DNA from 4 places in the Mesorhizobium sp. B2-1-3 genome. Region 3 is predicted to be linked to each of the others. Evidence: predicted binding sites of a transcription regulator. Region 3 holds the regulator's gene; each other region holds the start of a gene.
What was found. The regulator HrcA, encoded in region 3, represses chaperone genes, less so after heat shock. The targets are predictions, from matches to a motif close to GTTAGCACTCNCNNNNNGNGAGTGCTAAC.

Region 1 (4,660 bases), on a different contig from region 3:
TGAGCCGGCGACAGGCTGGCGAAATAGGGGAGCGACTTGGCCCAGTCGGTGATGTCCTCCAACTGACCGGCGGCAGCAAAGGAGGGCGTGTAGATCAGGTCGAGCGACAGCGCGTCGGGCGCCGTGCCGCCGGCGGCGGCAGCACCGTATTTCGGAATGATCTCGGCGTTGGGGATGATGTCGAGCTTGATCTGGTTGGTGTGGCCCTTGTTGTAGGCATCGACGATGCGCGGCATGAAGTTCGAGCCGTCGGCGCGCACCCAGATGTTGGCGGTCTCGGCGGCGGCAAATTGCAGCCCGCCGCCGAGTACGGCGGCCGTCAAGGCCAGCTTGGCAATCAAAGTCCTCATGTTCTCCTCCTCCACGTTTTGGCCGCGATGCGCGGCTTGCCGCCGATTGCGGCGTTTGGTTCTTCAGCCGTCCGGCAGGCGGCCGCAGGACTGACGCACCACCAGCCGGCACGGCAGTTTCCGGATGCCTGGCGCGGCGGGCTTGCCGCCGACCAGGGAAAGCAAGGTCAGCCCCGCTTCGCGGCCGAGCGCAGCCAGGTTCATGTCGACCGAGGTCAGCGGCGGGCGCGTCGCTTCGGCCACGATCTCCCAATTGTCGAAACCGATGACGCCGACATCGCCGGGCACGTCGAGACCGCGTTCGCGCAAGGCATCGATGACGCCGCGCGCGATCTGGTCGTTGCCGCAGAAGACGGCGTCCGGTCTTTCGCTTGCGTCGTCGGCCGCGCCGTCGAACAGCCTCGCCACGGCTTCGTGTCCCCAGGCCTCCGACCACGAGCCGAGCAGCGGCTCGGTGACCGACAGGCCGTTCTCGGTCAGAACATCGCGATAGGCCTGCGCCCTGGCGTGCACCACGGCAAAGCTCGCCGGTCCCGAGACATGGGCGATGCGCCTGCGGCCGAGCCGACAGAAATGCTCCACTGCCAGCCGCGCGCCGCCAGCGTCGTCGGAGACGAAGGCGACGGCGTCGGGATCGGGCTGGGTGAAGGCATAGATCACCGGAATGCGCAGATTGGACAGGTCGACCGGCAGATGACGGTCGATGCGCTTGCCGGTGGCGATGATGCCGTCGACGCGCTTGTCGAGCATGGCCTCGACATGGAGCTGGCCGAGACGCGGATCCTCCTCGACATTGCACAGGAACACCGAGACGCCGGCGTCGACCAGCGCGTCGGAAATGCCCGACATCAGCGGCAGCGAGAAGCGGCCATAGGTATCGTTGGTGAGCAGGCCGACGGTGAAGGAGCGTCGCCGCAGCAGGCTCTGCGCCAGGCTGTTGGGCCGAAAGCCGAGGCGCTGCGCGGTCTCGCGAATGCGCTCGCGGGTCTCGGCGGTCATGCGGCCCTGATCGTTGAGCGCCTTCGAGGCGGTGGCGACGCTGACGCCAGCCTCGGCCGCCACGTCACGCAAGGTGACGGGCTTGGGAAAGGCTGGCTGATCGTCCAATGCCATTGCGGCGAAAATCCCGATTGGGAAAAGGTTTTCTCTTACAGGCCGGAATGAGACCCGGCCAATGGCCGAGCCCGCTTGGAAACGTTTGGAAAAACCTTTTCTCAAACCCAAACTAAGCCAGATCCAGAGGCTGTTCAAGAGGAAAAGTGGCTGGTCCTCCGTGGTGCGAAGCGGCCGCCGGAGGGCGGGCTCACGGGCTCGGCGAGTTCATATCAGGCGCCTAATCGGCAGTCGTCAGTGCTGCCATGGCGCGAGCCAACCAAAGCGGCAATCGGCGACATGTCTACAAACGACTCTTCGGTCTTAACGCTTGCGCAAATATTATCGGTTAGTTCGCTAGTCATGGCCTCGTGGCGGAGCGGCTACGCTGGAGACGGCAAATCTCTGAAGCCTCGGTTCGATCCCGAGGCGAGGCCTCCAAAAATCATATGACGTAGAGCCTGCGTCGGATCATCAAGGGCGATGGGTCTTGCCAGCTTGCATTTGCGGCCTGGGCCGGACAGGTCCTCGTCTTCGTCGTGACGCTGACGCGCCGGCAAGAAGACTGCTACCCAGCCGCCTTGCGCGCTTTCAGCATCTGACGATCGGGGTCACGTGGCATGCGGCCGGCGTTAAAGCAGCCTATTTGCATTTGGCATGCAGGGCACTCGCCAAAAGAGTGCTATGGAAGGGCGAGAGCTTGCCCGCTCCGACTTTCCCCGACATTCGAGGCCATTTTCGTGCGTGAACCGTCGCTGTTGCCCGTCTTTGGAAAACTTGGCGCCAAGGGACCCCGTGTCGTCGCGGTGGAACCGGTCCCGTCGGCAGGTATCGCCCCACGGCTGCGGGAGGCCCTGGCCGCCCATGGCGGCATGGTGCTGAAGCTGTCGGTCGTCGCCTGGACGATATCGGTCCTGGGCATGGTCTTCTTCATGTTGCAGGGCTGAGGCAAATGGCCAACCGCTACGCACTGCGCATGGACTTGCCCCAAAGCTGGGCCATCATCGACGTCTTCACCGGCCAGCCCGTCGTCGTCAGGCAAAGGGCGATGGTCGGCATGAGCCCGCGCGACGCCAACGCCATGGTCGATCAGATGAATGTCCGGGACGTCAAGCGCCGGGAGAAGGCGGAGCGTAAATCCTGATCCAGCGCCGTTCGCCTGTCGTCTCAGCGGAAGTCGTCGGCCGTCAGCACATACATGCTCTTGCGCGTGCGGTCATAGGCCTTTGACGCTACGTCGCGGATAACACTGCTCTCGGTGTCGAAGGTGGCGAGATAGCCGGCTTCATTGGCTGCCGTCGCCGGCTGCATCCTCGTCATGGCATCGGCGGCGACCGAGAAGGAAATCTGGAACATGCCGTCATAGCCGACGAACCGGATGCGCTTGCCGGCCTCGTCGTAGCTGCGGCTGCGGTTGGGGAAGGTCAGGCTCATGATTTTGCCTCCGTCGTTTTCTTCACCGCGCGTTTCTTCTTCGGCGTCGGGTTCAGGGCCTCGGCCACGCGGTCGGCTTCTTCCTTGGCCAGCCGCAATTGCCTCAGCCTTGCCGTCTTGATCTCCCTGGCCCTCGCTTCGGACATATATTCGGCTGTTGCCTTGTTGCGCTCCGCCGTCTTCTTCTGCTTGTCGACAAAGCGCGCTTCAGCTTTTTCCATGATCGTCTGGTTGCCGTCGGCCATCGAGGAAATCTCCCTTGCGTCTGAAATCGTGAAAATGAACTTGTCCGATAAATAGGCACTCTGCCGGGAAAATTCAAATTTTTGAAATATTTGGTCGTTTTCCGACCCGATGAAACCGGGCGCCGAAATAATACTATGATTATTCAATATCCGCTCGGAATAAATTTTGGCACTCCTATCTATCGAGTGCCAAAGAGCCTATAGAAGGGGGCGGCCGCCTATGCCGGCCCCAGAAAGAAGTTCTCATGAAATTTCGGCCACTCCACGACCGCGTCGTCATCCGGCGCGCCGAAGGCGATATCAAATCCAAGGGCGGCATCATCATTCCCGACAATGCCAAGGAAAAGCCGCAGGAAGGCGAAGTGATCGCGGTTGGTCCCGGCGCCCGCGACGAAAACGGCGCACTTGTTCCGCTCGACGTCAAGGCCGGCGACTTGATCCTGTTCGGCAAATGGTCGGGCACGGAGGTCAAGATCGACGGCGAGGATCTTCTGATCATGAAGGAAGCCGACATCATGGGCGTTATCGAAAAGAGCGTCGAAGCCAAGAAGGCCGCCTGACTGAAGCGCCGCGCCTCTGCGCGGTGACGGCTCCACTCCAAATGCGAACTGGATAAAATCATGTCTGCCAAGGAAATCAAATTCTCCACCGATGCGCGCGACCGTATGCTGCGCGGCGTCGAGATCCTCACCAATGCGGTCAAGGTCACGCTCGGCCCCAAGGGCCGCAACGTCATCATCGACAAGGCCTATGGGGCGCCGCGCATCACCAAGGACGGCGTCACCGTCGCCAAGGAAATCGAGCTTGCCGACAAGTTCGAGAACATGGGCGCGCAGATGGTGCGCGAAGTGGCCTCGAAGACCAACGACCTCGCCGGCGACGGCACCACCACTGCCACGGTGCTGGCCGCCTCGATCCTGCGCGAAGGCGCCAAGCTGGTTGCCGCCGGCATGAACCCGATGGACCTCAAGCGCGGCATCGACCAGGCCGTCGCGGCCGTCGTCGTGGAAATCAAGGCGAAGGCCAAGAAGGTCAAATCGTCGGCCGAGATCGCGCAGGTCGGCACAATCGCCGCCAATGGCGATGCCAGCGTCGGCGAGATGATCGCCAAGGCGATGGACAAGGTCGGAAATGACGGCGTCATCACCGTCGAGGAAGCCAAGACCGCGAACACCGAACTCGACGTCGTCGAAGGCATGCAGTTCGACCGCGGCTATCTCTCGCCCTATTTCGTCACCAATGCCGACAAGATGCGCGCGGAGCTGGAAGAGCCCTATATTCTCATCCACGAGAAGAAGCTCGGCAATCTGCAGGCAATGCTGCCGATCCTCGAAGCGGTGGTGCAGAGCGGCAGGCCGCTGCTGATCATCTCCGAGGACGTCGAAGGCGAGGCTCTGGCGACGCTGGTCGTCAACAAGCTGCGCGGCGGCCTCAAGGTCGCGGCCGTCAAGGCGCCGGGCTTCGGCGACCGCCGCAAGGCGATGCTGGAAGACATCGCGGTGCTCACATCCGGCCAGATGATCTCCGAGGATCTCGGCA
Region 2 (4,660 bases), on a different contig from region 3:
AACCCGACCTTCGCCGCAAGCCTGCCGCCCGATGTCGCCCCGCGCCAGGCAAGATCGCTTGCCTGGGTCGGCAACGCCCAGCTGCGCGGCATCGGCCAATGGCTGTTTTCAAGAGAGGGAGAAACGGTGTTGACCGAACTCAACCCGGTCATCATGTGCGACAAGAGCCCGGCGGCTCTTGCCTGCGTGCTCGCCGGTATCGGATTGGGCGTATTTCCCGACTACAGTGTCGGCGACGATATCGCCGAGGGACGTCTCGTGCCGGTATTTGCCGACTGGATGTTGCCTGCCGGCGGCATCCATGCCGTTTTCCCTCCGGCCCGGTTCCGGCCAGCCAAGGTCCGCGCCTTCGTCGAGTTGCTGGCGGCCGCCGAGAAGAAACGCTCGCGTCTCGTCGAAACGGCCTGAGGCGACGAGACAGCCCGCCAGCTCGAGGCTGACGGGCCGATCATTTTGGATCGCCGGGGCGCTCACCGATAGGTCGCAAATAGATACTCAATCCGCTCGCACGGCGCGGCTACCGGATGCGATACTGGCAGGCGAGATCATATTCGGCACCAGAATGTCATTGCGGCGCGCGAAGGCGATCAAGGTCGCCCGCACGGTTTCCGCATCGATCTCGCCGGCAATGCCGGCTTTGCAAGCGTTGAGGGCGACGGCATGGGCGCCGTTCCGGCTGGCAACGGGCCAGTCCTGCAGCATGGCATATGCTTCCATCGCAGTCTCGATCGTCACCGGAAGCCCCATTCCGACCAAGATGGTCACGGGTTCTTCAAAGCGCATCTGTGCCATGATTTAAACCTCCATTCGATGGCAAACGAACCGAAGCATGTCGGGCAGCCTGGTGCGAGAAGACAGGTCGGCGCGGATAGGGCGGGTGCGCCGGTGTCGTCGGATTTCCGGCAGCCGCGAGCCTGATCTCGGCTGGCTCGACCGGGCTTGGCTTGAGCACTGGCGAGCCTCGGCCAGGCGCCGGTAGCGCTCTATGCGCCCTGGCGAGCGCCTCGAGCCAGGCAAGGACGGAAAGCGGCGGAAGCGCCCGCCCATCGAGCCAGGCGGCGACCTGGCTTTGCGGGCAACCAAGCTCGTCGACGAGGTCTGCCGCTTTCCACCTCAACGTTTTCAGGCATTCACGCAATTGGCCCACGATCATGTCGGTCCTCTTCCCAACCGGACATCGGTCCATCGTTTGCTGTGGGGCTCCGATGATCGCGTCCTCCATCCCTGGTTGAGCCGCCGGAGCCTTCCGAGGCTGCCGACACATGCTGCGCGGCCAGGAACATCAGCGTCGACGCCGCCGTACGGCGGCTCCAGCCTGCGGACTCGGCCATGTCGAGAACGCGCATCAACAATGGCCCCAGCACGCTCCTGCATTCTGCCTCGTAGGCGAGAAATTCGTTTGCCGGATGCGTGGGCGCCGGAACGGAACCGATACCGGTCATAGTGGTCTCTCTCCAAACTTTCCCCGGGAAGCGCCCGCTCCCACTTCTGGGAGCGGGCGGCCTCCCGGCGTCCTAGAAGTCCATGCCCGCGCCGGCGGGCATGGCAGGGGTCGCGGCCTCCTTCTTTGGCTTCTCGGCCACCATCGCCTCAGTGGTGACCAGCAGGCCAGCGACGGAAGCGGCATCCTGAAGCGCGGTGCGCACGACCTTTGCCGGATCGATGACGCCTTGGCCGTAGAGATCGCCGAACTCGTTGGTCTGGGCGTTCCAGCCCCAGCCGAACTCGCTCTTCTCGCGCAGCTTGCCGACGATGATCGAGCCCTCGGCGCCGGCGTTCTCCGCGATCTGGCGCACCGGGGTCTCGATCGCACGCCGCACGATCTCGACACCGGTCCTCTGGTCGGCATTGTCGATCGGCAAGGCATCGAGCGCCTTGGCGGCCCGGAGCAGCGCGACGCCGCCGCCCGGGAGCACGCCTTCCTCGACCGCCGCACGGGTCGCATGCAGCGCGTCGTCGACACGGTCCTTGCGCTCCTTCACCTCGACTTCCGTCGAACCGCCGACACGGATGACGGCGACGCCACCGGCGAGCTTCGCCAGCCGCTCCTGCAATTTCTCGCGGTCGTAGTCGGAGGTGGTCTCCTCGATCTGCGCTTTGATCTGGGCGATGCGGCCCTGGATCTCTTCCTTGCGGCCAACGCCGTCGACGATGGTGGTGTTTTCTTTTTCGATCACCACCTTCTTGGCGCGGCCCAGCATCTGCAGCGTGACGTTCTCGAGCTTGATGCCGAGATCCTCGCTGATCGCCGTGCCGCCGGTGAGGATGGCGATATCCTCCAGCATCGCCTTGCGGCGATCACCGAAGCCAGGCGCCTTGACGGCCGCGACCTTCAGGCCGCCGCGCAATTTGTTCACGACCAGCGTGGCGAGCGCCTCCCCTTCCACGTCCTCGGCGATGATCAGCAGCGGCTTGCCCGACTGCACGACCGCCTCGAGGACGGGGAGCATGGCTTGCAGGTTGGACAGTTTCTTCTCGTGGATCAGCACATAGGGCTCTTCAAGTTCGACGCGCATCTTGTCCTGGTTGGTGATGAAGTACGGGCTGAGATAGCCGCGGTCGAACTGCATGCCTTCGACCACCTCCAGTTCGGTCTCGGCGGTCTTGGCCTCCTCCACCGTGATGACACCTTCATTGCCGACCTTCTCCATCGCCTCGGCGAGGAACCGGCCGATCTCGGGATCGCCATTGGCCGAAATGGTGCCGACCTGGGCGATCTCATCGTTTTTCGTCACCTTGCGAGCGTTGGCCTTCAGTTCGGCAACGATCGCCTCCACGGCCTTGTCGATGCCGCGTTTCAAATCCATCGGATTCATGCCCGAGGCGACGGCCTTGGCGCCTTCCTTGACAATGGCTTGGGCCAGAACGGTCGCGGTTGTGGTGCCGTCGCCGGCGATGTCGTTGGTCTTCGAAGCGACTTCGCGCACCATCTGCGCGCCCATGTTTTCGAACTTGTCTTCCAGTTCGATCTCCTTGGCCACCGTCACACCATCCTTGGTGATGCGCGGCGCGCCGAAGGATTTGTCGATAACGACGTTGCGGCCTTTGGGACCGAGCGTCACCTTCACCGCATTGGCCAGAATGTCGACGCCGCGCAGCATCTTCTCGCGGGCTTCGGTATGGAACTTCACTTCCTTGGCAGCCATTGGATCACTCCTTCAATTTAGGCAGCTTTCGTTGACTGGTAACCTGGCAAGAAGCCGTCAGGCGGCCTTCTTCACGGTCGCGGTCTGCTCGATCACGCCCATCACATCGCTTTCCTTCATGATGATCAGGTCTTGGCCGCCGAGCTTGATCTCGGTGCCGGACCATTTGCCGAACAGAATGCGGTCACCCACCCTGACGTCGAGCGGCTGTAGCTGCCCGGCTTCGTTGCGGGCGCCGGGGCCGGCGGCGATCACCTCGCCTTCCTGCGGCTTTTCCTTGGCTGTGTCGGGAATGATAATGCCGCCAGCCGTTTTCTCCTCGGCTTCGATGCGGCGGACCAGGATACGGTCGTGCAATGGGCGGAACGTCATGTCGTTCTCCTTCAAGGACAAACAGTTTTTGAGGTTCCTCCGCGCCGGACCGGCAATATCGGCCCGGCAAGAGGTGCCGCGACCCTTGTTCAGGCATCGCGCGCGCATATCGAGCTAGTTTTGGAATTTTCCGGTTTCAAGAGGTCCGCGCAAAAATTTTGGCACTCGTCGCATGAGAGTGCCAACGCGTTGTTATCATGCAGGGATTCTCGCCAGGTCGACGATTTCACCGCTTGAATTTTGGTGAAGAGCCAACAAGATTATCCTGGCCGGCGCTGCCGAAGCACAGCCGGAAACTGGACGCTATCGAGGAGTTTTTGCAGACGGAGGACAGCGATGGACCGACATAAATTTCCGCCGATCATGCCTTCCCTGACTGACACGCCCGACACCTCGCTTGACCGGCTGCTTTCGCCGGCGAGGCACTTCAAACATCCTGACGAGGTATTGGAAGACGACGCGCTCGACCTCTGGGAAAAGCGGGCGATCCTGTCGTCTTGGGCCTCGGATGCCTGCGCGGTGGAGTCGATGCCGGAACTGCGCCTGCCGCCGGGAGTCGAGCGGCCGGTTTCCTTCGACCACATCATGGAGGCCTTCTGCAAGCTCGACATCGACGTGCCGGCGCCGCGGTCCACGCCGGATGAATTCCGGCACGACTTCGCCAGGATGAATGCATAAGGTCGTAAGCGAAAGGAGAAACATATGGTGACTGCGGTCAGCAGAGAATTCCGCCTGCAGATGGATGGCTACGGCCTGACCACGGCCGAGATTCACTATCATATGCCTGACTACCCCAACCTGCTGCAGCTCTATGTCTGGCAGGAATACGACCTCGCTCCCGATTTCCCGGAGCTGAAGGGCTTCCTTGGCTATTGGGAAAGCGAACTGGACGGCGCGCTGCATTCCGTGCGCGTCGCACATCATCGTCTAATCACACCGTCGGAATGGCGCGCCGTTGACGGCATCGTTGCCATCCATTGAGCGGATCACATTGAGCGGATCAAAAAACCTGAAGCGCGTCGCCTGCAACGCGGCGCGCTCAAAGGCTCGATTGAGCATACCTAAAATCAGAGTTCCCGAGCAGGATGAGTGATGGGATTCGTGTCATCCTGCTCTGACAGCCATCGGCTGGGCCGTCCTTG
Region 3 (4,660 bases):
TTGCGGCGCTCGACCGACATGGTCTCGGGCATGGTGAGGATCAGCTTGTAGCCCTTGGCGGCGGCGGCGAAGGCAAGCGCTATGCCGGTATTGCCCGAAGTCGGCTCGATCAGCGTCGTCTTGCCGGGAGCGATCTTGCCCGATGCCTCGAGCGCCTCGATCATCGCCACGCCGATACGGTCCTTGACCGAGGCGATCGGGTTGAAGAATTCAAGCTTGGCGATGAGATGGGCAACGATGCCCTTCTCCTTGGCGAATTTGTCGAGCCGCACCAGTGGCGTGTCGCCGATCGTATCGGTGATGGAATTGTAGATGCGGCCACAGCCGGGAACACGAGCGGAGGCGGCGGACTTGTTCATTGGTTTGGCTCCCAGAATGTCAGGCGGATGGAACTGATCTCAGACGGATGGCCGCCAAGATAGGCCTTCCACGGACGCGAGATAGACCGTCGCCCGAAAATATCCGAGTGGGGCCCGTGTCTAAAACGCCTCGGCCTCGGAAAAGCGTTCCCGCAAAAGCCAGTCCGGCGGAATGCCTTGGCAAAAATGGCCCTATTGGCGGGCGGCGATCGCCGCCGCCGCGCCGACCATGAAACCGGCCGCGGTGCGGTTCAGCGCCTTCAGGGCGCGCGGCGAGCGCAGGAACCAGCGCGCCTTGGCCGCCAGCGCCAGATAAGGCACCAGCACCACGAACAGGACGAGGACGGTGAGTGCGGCGAGGATGCCGTAATCGGCCAGCGTGATGGTCTTGAGGTCGACGATGGTCGGCGTGATGGCGAGATAGAAGATCATCGTCTTCGGATTGCCGAGCGTCACCGTCAGGCCGGCGAGGAAGCTCGACGCTAGCCCGCCCTTGCCTTTCCTGGCCTCGACCGTCTCGGGCGTGATGCCGGCGGTCCAGAAGCGCCAGCCGAGGAAGGCGAGATAGGCGACGCCGGCCCATTTGACGGCGAGGAACACCAGGCCGAAGGTCTGCGCGACAAAGGCAAGCCCAAGCACCACGGCGGTGAGATAAAGGAGGTCGCCGAGCATCAGGCCGAAGGACATGGCCAGCGACGAGCGGAAGCCGGAACCGAGCGCGCGCGCCACAAGCGCGGTGATGCCGGGGCCGGGAATGGCCGCGGCCAAGCCGAGGGCGGCGCTGTAGGCGAGAAAGCCGGTGAGGGTCATGGATCGAGCCTTGCGTCCGCGAAACTGCTGGGACGGCGCCTTGTCGCACAGAGTTTCGCGGGCGGGAATTGCCTGGAGCCGGATTTGGTTGCACCAGGCATGCCCCGTGCTCGAGGCCTCCCAGCGGATCAGGACCGGCCGTCGCCGTAGGTCACGCGCCAGATGGTGCCGTTGCCGTCCTCGGTGACGATCAGCGCGCCGTCGCTCGCCACCGCCACGCCGACCGGCCGGCCCCAGACCTCGCCGCCGGAGGTGACGAAGCCGGTCATGAAATCCTCATATTCGCCGGTCGGCTTGCCGTCCTTGAACTTGAGCCGCACCACCTTGTAGCCAGTCCTGTTGCCGCGATTCCACGAACCGTGCAGGGCGACGAAGGCGTCGCCCCTGTATTCGGCCGGAAAACCGGATCCTGCGCGGACATTCCTGCCGTCGTAGAAGGCGATGTTGAGCGGCGCCGAATGCGCCTGCATCAGAATGTCGGGGACGGTGACCTTGCCGGCAAGGTCGGGACGCGCGCCCTTGTGGCGCGGATCCTCATTGTCGCCGATATAGTACCAGGGCCAGCCGTAGAAGGCGCCTTCCTTCACTTCGGTCGCATATTCGAACGGCACGTTGTCGCCGAGCGCGTCGCGCTCGTTGACCACGCACCACAGCGCGCCCGCCGCCGGCTGGATGGCCATGCCCGAACAGTTGCGCAGGCCGGTGGCGACGATGCGCCCATTCCTACCGTCCGGGTCGAAAGCCCTGACGTCGGCGCGGCCTTCCTCCGCGCCCCAGGTGGCGCCGAGCGGCTTCGACCTGGCCCAGGCGTCGAGCCCGCCCCGCGGTTTCCTTGCCATGTCCTGGGCGGCGTTCGAGCCGGAGCCGACCGAGAGATACAGCGTCTTGCCGTCCGGCGAGAAGGCGATGTCGCGGGTCCAGTGATGAGTGGCCGGAATATCGCGGACGATGGTTTCCGGCTCGCCGGAGGCCTCCAGGTCGCCATCGCGGTAGGGAAAGCGCACGATGCTGTCGCTGTTGGCGACATAGACCCATTGCGGGTTGTCCCCAGGCGGGTAGAAGGCGATGCCGTAGGGCTGGTTGAGATTGCGGGCGAAGATGCCGTCCCTGACAGGTTTCGCGCTGCCCTCGCCGAGACGGTAGACGCGGATCTGGTTGGCCTCGCTGTCGGCGACGAACAGGTCGCCATTGGGCGCGACGCGCACGACGCGCGGATTGTCGATGCCCGAAGCGATCAGTTCCGCCGAAAAGCCCGCCGGCAGCCGCGGCTCGGCGCCTTGCGGCCTTTGCACCGGACCGGCGCCGTTCGAGGCGGATCTGGTGACATAGGGCCTGGGCTGGTCTTGCGGGCTGATCAACCGGCGCACGCCCGGCGCATCGGCCCGCCAGTCACCGAATGCGGCCGCGCCCTTCAGCACCGGCTCTTCCTGCTGGGCCAATGCCGTCGCGGCGAAGAGCAAGGCAGCAGCGATTACCACGGCGCCGGCAAGTCGGATCATCCCAGTCTCCAGCTTCTCGCTTCTTCATGCATGTCGTTGTCCCAAGACCGAAGTCACATGCATCAAGGGAACGGGCGGGCTCGGCAGTCGTTCCGGACGACACGGGGAGTTGAAGGAATTCGGGTCAGCTATCCGCGTCGAGATCGAGATCGGCGTCGAGGTTCTTTTCCAGTTCGACGAGATCGGCCGGCAGCGGCATGCCCATGGCGCGGATTTCGCGCAGCTTCTCGCGCAATTGCTCCTGCACTTCGCGCACATCCTCAGGCTGGTTGACCATCTCCTCCAGCAGCAGGCTGATCTGGGCCTTGAACGATTCCAGCGCCATCTTTTCTCTCCTCGGCCGTCTGGATCGATCCCAGCTCTCAGCGCAGCATGCGCGATATCAGCTGCGCCGTATAGTCGACCATCGGGACAATGCGGGCATAGTTGAGCCGGGTCGGGCCGATGACGCCGAGCGCGCCGACGACGCGGGCGTCCTTGTCGCGGTAGGGTGCCACGACCAGCGACGAGCCGGAGAGCGAGAAAAGCTTATTTTCCGAGCCGATGAAGATGCGCACGCCCGGTCCCGCCTCGGCGAGGTCGAGCAGCTGGATCAGCCCGTCCTGCGTCTCCATGTCCTCGAACAGGTGGCGCAGGAGTTCGATGTCGGCCTGGGCGGTGACGTTTTCGAGCAGATTGGCGCGGCCGCGCACGATCAGGCGCGCCGGCAGGCCGCTTTCCGCGCCGGCCCACACCGCCAGCCCTTTCTCCACCAGGTCCTGCGACAGCGTGTCGAGCGCTGCCCTTGTCTCTTCCTTGATACGCTCGACCTCCGCCCGCGCCTCGGCCAGCGTACGGCCGCGAATATGGGCGTTGAGAAAATTCGAGGCCTCGTGCAATTGCGAGACGGTGATGCCGGCCGGCAGATCGATGACCCGGTTCTCGACGTCGCCGTTCTGCGACACCATCACGGTCAGCGCCTTGGTGGGCTCGAGCTGGATGAACTCGATGTGCTTGAGCGCCACCTCGTTCTTGGCGGCCAGCACCAGGCCGGCGCCGCGCGACATGCCCGACAGCATCTGGCTGGCCTCGGTCAGCATGTGTTCCAGCGTGGCGCCCGAGCCGGAGGCGCGCACCTGCGCCTCGATGCTGCGCCGCTCCTCGTCGGAGAGGTCGCCCAATTCCATGAAGGCGTCGACGAAGAAGCGCAGGCCGGCCTGCGTCGGCAGGCGACCGGCCGAGATGTGCGGCGCGTAGATCAGGCCGAGATGTTCGAGATCGCTCATCACGTTGCGGATGGTGGCGGGCGACAGCGAGGACGGCAGGATGCGCGACAGGCTGCGCGATCCCACGGGCTCGCCGTCCCTCAGATAGGAATCGACGATACGCCGGAAGATGTCGCGCGAACGCATGTCGAGCGCCTGAAGTGCGGGCGCCTGAAGTGCCGGCGCGTGAAGAGCGAGCGACTGCGAAGCGGGATCGACTGCCTTGGTCATTGCGGCCATAACCTCCGGTTCAAGGATATAGACTTCGCGGCGCTGCGCGCAACCCGGTGTCGCGTTGCGCGATCAGCCGGTGTCGCACTTGCGATCACCCCGGTGTCGTGTTGCGCGATCGCCCCGGTGTCGCCGCGTTTGCGGCCGCCGGTCCATTTTCCTTTACGCCGTGCCCCGCATGCGTCTAAAAGCCGGCCAAGATTCAAAAAAGCTGACAAGAAAGCAGGCCGAATGCGCCCCTCCAAACGCCAGTTCGACGAAATGCGCGCCATCTCCTTCGAGCGCGGCGTCTCCAAACATGCCGAAGGCTCGTGCCTGGTGAAGTTCGGCGACACGCATGTCTTGTGCACGGCAAGCCTGGAGGAAAAGGTGCCGGGCTGGATGCGCAATTCCGGGAAAGGCTGGGTGACGGCCGAATACGGCATGCTGCCGCGCTCGACAGGCGAGCGCATGCGCCGCGAGGCCTCCGCCGGCAAGCAGGGCGGGCGCACGCTGGAGATCCAGCGGCTGATCGGCC
Region 4 (4,660 bases), on a different contig from region 3:
GCCCAGGTGCCGTGCGCACCAGATCGGCAAGCTCGCCGGCGTCGGTTGGAGTGGCGATCAGCTTCGGCTCGGCGCGCACGAAGCCCGACCAGTTGCTCCAGTTCCGCGCGGTGATCGTCGACATCCAGCCGTCCCGTCAGACGCGCCGACGGCGCATAGTGGCCACGAACAGGCCAAGCAGGGCCACGCTGGCAAACGCGCTTGCCGCGGCGAATTCCGGCACGGGCCGGAAATCCTTGCCATTGATGAGCAGCGACGCCGCCACCGGCCCGATCGCCAAGCCGAAGAGCTGTGCGGCCGGCACCAGCAGCACGGCGGTACGCGTCTCGTCGGCCGTGATCGCCAGCCGGATCTGATAGGGTACGATGAACAACAGGATGAAGCCCATGACCAAGGCGGCGATCCAGAATGTCGTCAGGCCAGGTGCGCTGGCAAGAACAAGGGAGGAGACCAGCGCGACGGCACCGATGGCCGTAATGGCAATGCGGTAATCGATGCGCGCCTCGAACACGGTCGCCGTCATCGCGCCCAGGACCTGCGTCGCCAGGCTGGCCGAGACGATCAGACCGACGGTCCAGCTATCAATCCCATATTGCGCACCGAGCGGTTCCAGGAAGGCCCAGATCGCGCCGAAGAACATGAAGTAGCAGAAGACCGACAATAGCGCGGTGATCGACGGAACCGTCAGCACATTGGCCAGGTTCTCCCCTTTCGGCAGGTCGGCGTAGTCACCGGGTACGGTGAAAGCGGCCGCCAGCGAGACGACGCAGACGACGGCAAGCACGATGAAGCCGCCGGACGACCCCGCCTCGGGAATGACATAGAGTGCCAAAAGCAGAGCGAGCGCACATTGCGCCAGGGTCTGCAGCGTCACGAAATAGCCGCCGATGCGCTCCGCCCGGCGCGAACGGGCGATCAGTTCAGTGGCGATCGCGACCAGGCCGCCCTCAGCCAGCCCGGCGATGGCGCGGGCGGCGATCAGCGCATTGGCGCTTGCGGCATGGGCGGTCCATACATTCGCCAGGGCCAGCAGGATCAAAAGGACGGCGCTTTTCCAGCGCATGTTGCGCGCGGAAAGCAGCATCGCCACCACGGCTGAACCGATGGCGATTGCGATCATCTCCGCCGTGGCGACCAGCGCCAGTTCATCGCCGCTGACATGGCCCTCGGTGTAGAGCGCGCCAAGCAGCACGGGCTGAAGCCCGAGGATCAGCAGCCCGACCGAGCCGATCCATAATGCGGAGCCGAGCTCGACGCCGGTCGGGTTGCCGACCAGCCAATCGCCATTTTCCGCTTGTACGGCTTGCGTCGCAGTCACGAGGCGCCTCCCAACGTCCTTGCAGTGCGATAAAAAAGCTGACAACTTGTCAGCATTACGAAACTGATACTTGATCATGTTTCTTGTCAACCGGGAATTTTGAAGCTCTCGCGAGAGATTGGGCGCATGGCAGAAGCAAGCCGGATGGCGACGGCGCCGAGGCGCAGGCCCAAGCAGGAGCGGAGCCGCGAACGCATCGACGCGATCCTTTCGACGACCATGCGGCTGATCGGCGAAAAAGGCATCGACGCGGTGACGATGAAGGAAGTGGGCGCACTGGCGGGCGGACCGATCGCCACCGTCTACCATTATTTCCCCAACAAATCGGCGATCCTGGCGATGCTCTATGAGCGCTTCTCGGAGGAAAGCCGCGCACGCTTCGGCGAGATCATCGCCGAAATAAGTGGGCTTGAGGACGTGACGGCTGCCGCGGACCGCATGATCGAGGACTATTACCGGCGCGTGGCCGACGACCCGGCCATCCAGGATCTGCAGAACGCGATACAGGCTGACAAGGCGCTGCAGAACCTCGACATTGCTGAGACAAGGCACCAGGCCAAGATGTTCTGCGACCACGTCGCTCCGATGCTGCGGCCCGACCGGCGCGAAGACTTCGCGCGCGTGGTGTTCCTAATCTTCCAGCTTGCCGGCGGCGTCGTGCGGCTGGCACTGACGCAGGACGAGAAGGAAGGCCGGCGCACGATCGACGACTACAGGTCCATCATCCACACGCAGCTGAGACTGTTTCTATAGTTTTCGGCGGCGGCTTTCGCGCCCCTCTCTCCCGTGACATCAACACCTCTTGCGTATCGAAGTGTCGGGCGGCAGGATCTCTGACCGGTAGCGGCGGAGCACCCCTCCGCGCCTTGTTTCGCCGTCGATTGCGGGAGGAACCGGCGCATTTCGCATGAAAGGCCAGCGGCAACTGGCACGTTCTGCGAGCGGGCTTTCGCGGAAAACAAAATTTCGCGCCGCTGCCCGCTCGCGCGCGCCTTGACTCTCGCCAGCCAGCAGCCTATTTCACCGCCACGTTAGCACTCGCCCTGGGTGAGTGCTAACCACAGGTCCGGTACCGCCGGGCTTTGTAGATTGTCCGGCTTCGCCGGACGGAGGAACTGTTTCTCACCGTTCTCATCGAGGAAGAAAACATGGCAAAGTCGAAGTTCCGCCCGCTTCATGACCGCGTGGTCGTACGCCGGGTCGAATCCGAATCCAAGACCGCCGGCGGGATCATCATCCCCGACACGGCGAAGGAAAAGCCGCAGGAAGGCGAGATCATCGCCGTCGGCTCCGGCGCCCGCGACGAAGCTGGCAAGCTCGTGCCCCTGGACGTCAAGGCTGGCGACCGCATCCTGTTCGGCAAGTGGTCGGGCACCGAAGTCAAGCTCAATGGCGAAGACCTTCTGATCATGAAGGAATCCGACATCATGGGCATCATCGGCTGAATATCGGCCTTCCCATCAACTGAATCTTAAATCTTCGGGCTCGATCCGAGCCCCTGCCAGGAGTTGAACATGGCTGCCAAAGACGTAAAATTCTCCCGCGACGCCCGTGAGCGCATGCTGCGCGGCGTCAACATCCTCGCCGACGCGGTGAAGGTCACGCTCGGCCCCAAGGGCCGCAACGTCGTCATCGACAAGTCGTTCGGCGCACCGCGCATCACCAAGGACGGCGTCACCGTCGCCAAGGAAATCGAACTTGAGGACAAGTTCGAGAACATGGGCGCGCAGATGGTCCGCGAAGTCGCTTCGAAGACCAACGACATCGCCGGCGACGGCACCACGACCGCGACCGTTCTGGCGCAGTCGATCGTCCAGGAAGGCCACAAGGCGGTTGCCGCCGGCATGAACCCGATGGACCTGAAGCGCGGCATCGACCTGGCCGTGACCGAAGTGGTCGCAGCTCTCGGCAAGGCCGCCAAGAAGATCAAGACCTCCGAGGAAGTCGCCCAGGTCGGCACCATCTCGGCCAATGGCGACGAGTCGGTCGGCAAGATGATCGCGGAAGCGATGCAGAAGGTCGGCAACGAAGGCGTCATCACCGTCGAGGAAGCCAAGACCGCCGAGACCGAGCTGGAAGTCGTCGAAGGCATGCAGTTCGACCGCGGCTATCTCTCGCCCTACTTCGTCACCAACCCCGATAAGATGGTTGCCGATCTCGAGGACGCCTACATCCTGCTCCACGAGAAGAAGCTCTCCAATCTGCAGGCTATGCTGCCGGTCCTGGAAGCGGTCGTGCAGACCTCCAAGCCGCTGCTCATCATCTCGGAAGACGTCGAAGGCGAGGCCTTGGCCACGCTGGTCGTCAACAAGCTGCGCGGTGGCCTGAAGATCGCTGCCGTCAAGGCTCCGGGCTTCGGTGATCGCCGCAAGGCCATGCTGGAAGACATCGCCATCCTCACCGGTGGCCAGGTCATCTCCGAAGACCTCGGCATCAAGCTCGAGAATGTCGGCCTCAACATGCTCGGCCGCGCCAAGAAGGTGTCGATCTCGAAGGAGAACACCACCATCGTCGACGGCGCCGGCAAGAAGGCCGAGATCCAGGGCCGCGTTGCCCAGATCAAGCAGCAGATCGAGGAGACCACCTCGGACTACGACAAGGAGAAGCTGCAGGAGCGTCTGGCCAAGCTCGCCGGCGGTGTTGCCGTTATCCGCGTCGGCGGTGCGACCGAAGTGGAAGTGAAGGAAAAGAAGGACCGCGTCGATGACGCCCTCAACGCGACCCGCGCGGCCGTGGAAGAAGGCATCGTTGCCGGCGGTGGCGTGGCCCTGCTGCGCGCTTCGGGCAACCTCAAGGCCACCGGCGTCAACTCCGACCAGGCCGCCGGCATCAACATCGTTCGCCGCGCACTGCAGGCCCCGGCCCGTCAGATCGCTGCCAACGCCGGTGCGGAAGCATCGATCGTTGCTGGCAAGATCCTCGAGAACAAGGGCGCGACCTTCGGCTACAACGCCCAGACCGGCGAATATGGCGACATGATCGCCATGGGTATCGTCGATCCGGTCAAGGTCGTGCGTACGGCTCTCCAGGACGCGGCCTCGGTCGCCGGCCTGCTGGTCACCACCGAAGCCATGATCGCGGAGGCTCCGAAGAAGGAGTCGGCTGGCGGCGGCATGCCTGGCGGCATGGGCGGCGGCGGCATGGGCGGTATGGGCGGCATGGACTTCTAATCCAGCCATCTGCTTTATGCATGCGGAAAGGGCGGCAGCGATGCCGCCCTTTTCTTTGCACATTCAGGCTTTGCTTCAGCGTAGTCGGTTGGAACCAGCGTCAGACAGCAGTGCTCTCCGCTTGCCGCGTCGCCTTGCCGGCGAGGACTGCCTGCTCGATCAGGGTAGCCAC

Region 1: FJ973_RS14245 (co-chaperone GroES) is a predicted target of HrcA. The motif match lies at 3,287-3,315, and genes of this name have one in related genera.
Region 2: FJ973_RS25815 (co-chaperone GroES) is a predicted target of HrcA. The motif match lies at 3,676-3,704, and genes of this name have one in related genera.
Region 4: groES (co-chaperone GroES) is a predicted target of HrcA. The motif match lies at 2,349-2,377, and genes of this name have one in related genera.

Annotation. Positions count from the first base shown of each region.
Region 1 covers NZ_VFWL01000007.1:142,970-147,629, forward strand. The annotation lists gene FJ973_RS14215 (sugar ABC transporter substrate-binding protein) at 1-350, opposite strand, end outside; gene FJ973_RS14220 (LacI family DNA-binding transcriptional regulator) at 414-1,463, opposite strand; gene FJ973_RS14225 (hypothetical protein) at 2,183-2,389, shown strand; gene FJ973_RS14230 (hypothetical protein) at 2,395-2,586, shown strand; gene FJ973_RS14235 (DUF1488 domain-containing protein) at 2,610-2,876, opposite strand; gene FJ973_RS14240 (hypothetical protein) at 2,873-3,121, opposite strand; gene FJ973_RS14245 (co-chaperone GroES) at 3,367-3,681, shown strand; gene groL (chaperonin GroEL) at 3,742-4,660, shown strand, end outside.
Region 2 covers NZ_VFWL01000020.1:1,849-6,508, reverse strand. The annotation lists gene FJ973_RS25835 (LysR family transcriptional regulator) at 1-408, shown strand, start outside; gene FJ973_RS25830 (DUF982 domain-containing protein) at 496-792, opposite strand; gene FJ973_RS25825 (hypothetical protein) at 1,131-1,442, opposite strand; gene groL (chaperonin GroEL) at 1,515-3,146, opposite strand; gene FJ973_RS25815 (co-chaperone GroES) at 3,204-3,518, opposite strand; gene FJ973_RS25810 (hypothetical protein) at 3,855-4,196, shown strand; gene FJ973_RS25805 (usg protein) at 4,221-4,499, shown strand; gene FJ973_RS25800 (DUF982 domain-containing protein) at 4,623-4,660, opposite strand, start outside.
Region 3 covers NZ_VFWL01000001.1:385,308-389,967, forward strand. The annotation lists gene cysK (cysteine synthase A) at 1-359, opposite strand, end outside; gene FJ973_RS01970 (LysE family translocator) at 552-1,169, opposite strand; gene FJ973_RS01975 (sorbosone dehydrogenase family protein) at 1,298-2,668, opposite strand; gene FJ973_RS01980 (hypothetical protein) at 2,793-2,993, opposite strand; gene hrcA (heat-inducible transcriptional repressor HrcA) at 3,031-4,143, opposite strand; gene rph (ribonuclease PH) at 4,375-4,660, shown strand, end outside.
Region 4 covers NZ_VFWL01000010.1:252,213-256,872, forward strand. The annotation lists gene FJ973_RS18655 (D-arabinono-1,4-lactone oxidase) at 1-124, opposite strand, end outside; gene FJ973_RS18660 (MFS transporter) at 137-1,318, opposite strand; gene FJ973_RS18665 (TetR/AcrR family transcriptional regulator) at 1,445-2,071, shown strand; gene groES (co-chaperone GroES) at 2,467-2,763, shown strand; gene groL (chaperonin GroEL) at 2,833-4,488, shown strand; gene FJ973_RS18680 (TetR/AcrR family transcriptional regulator) at 4,589-4,660, opposite strand, start outside.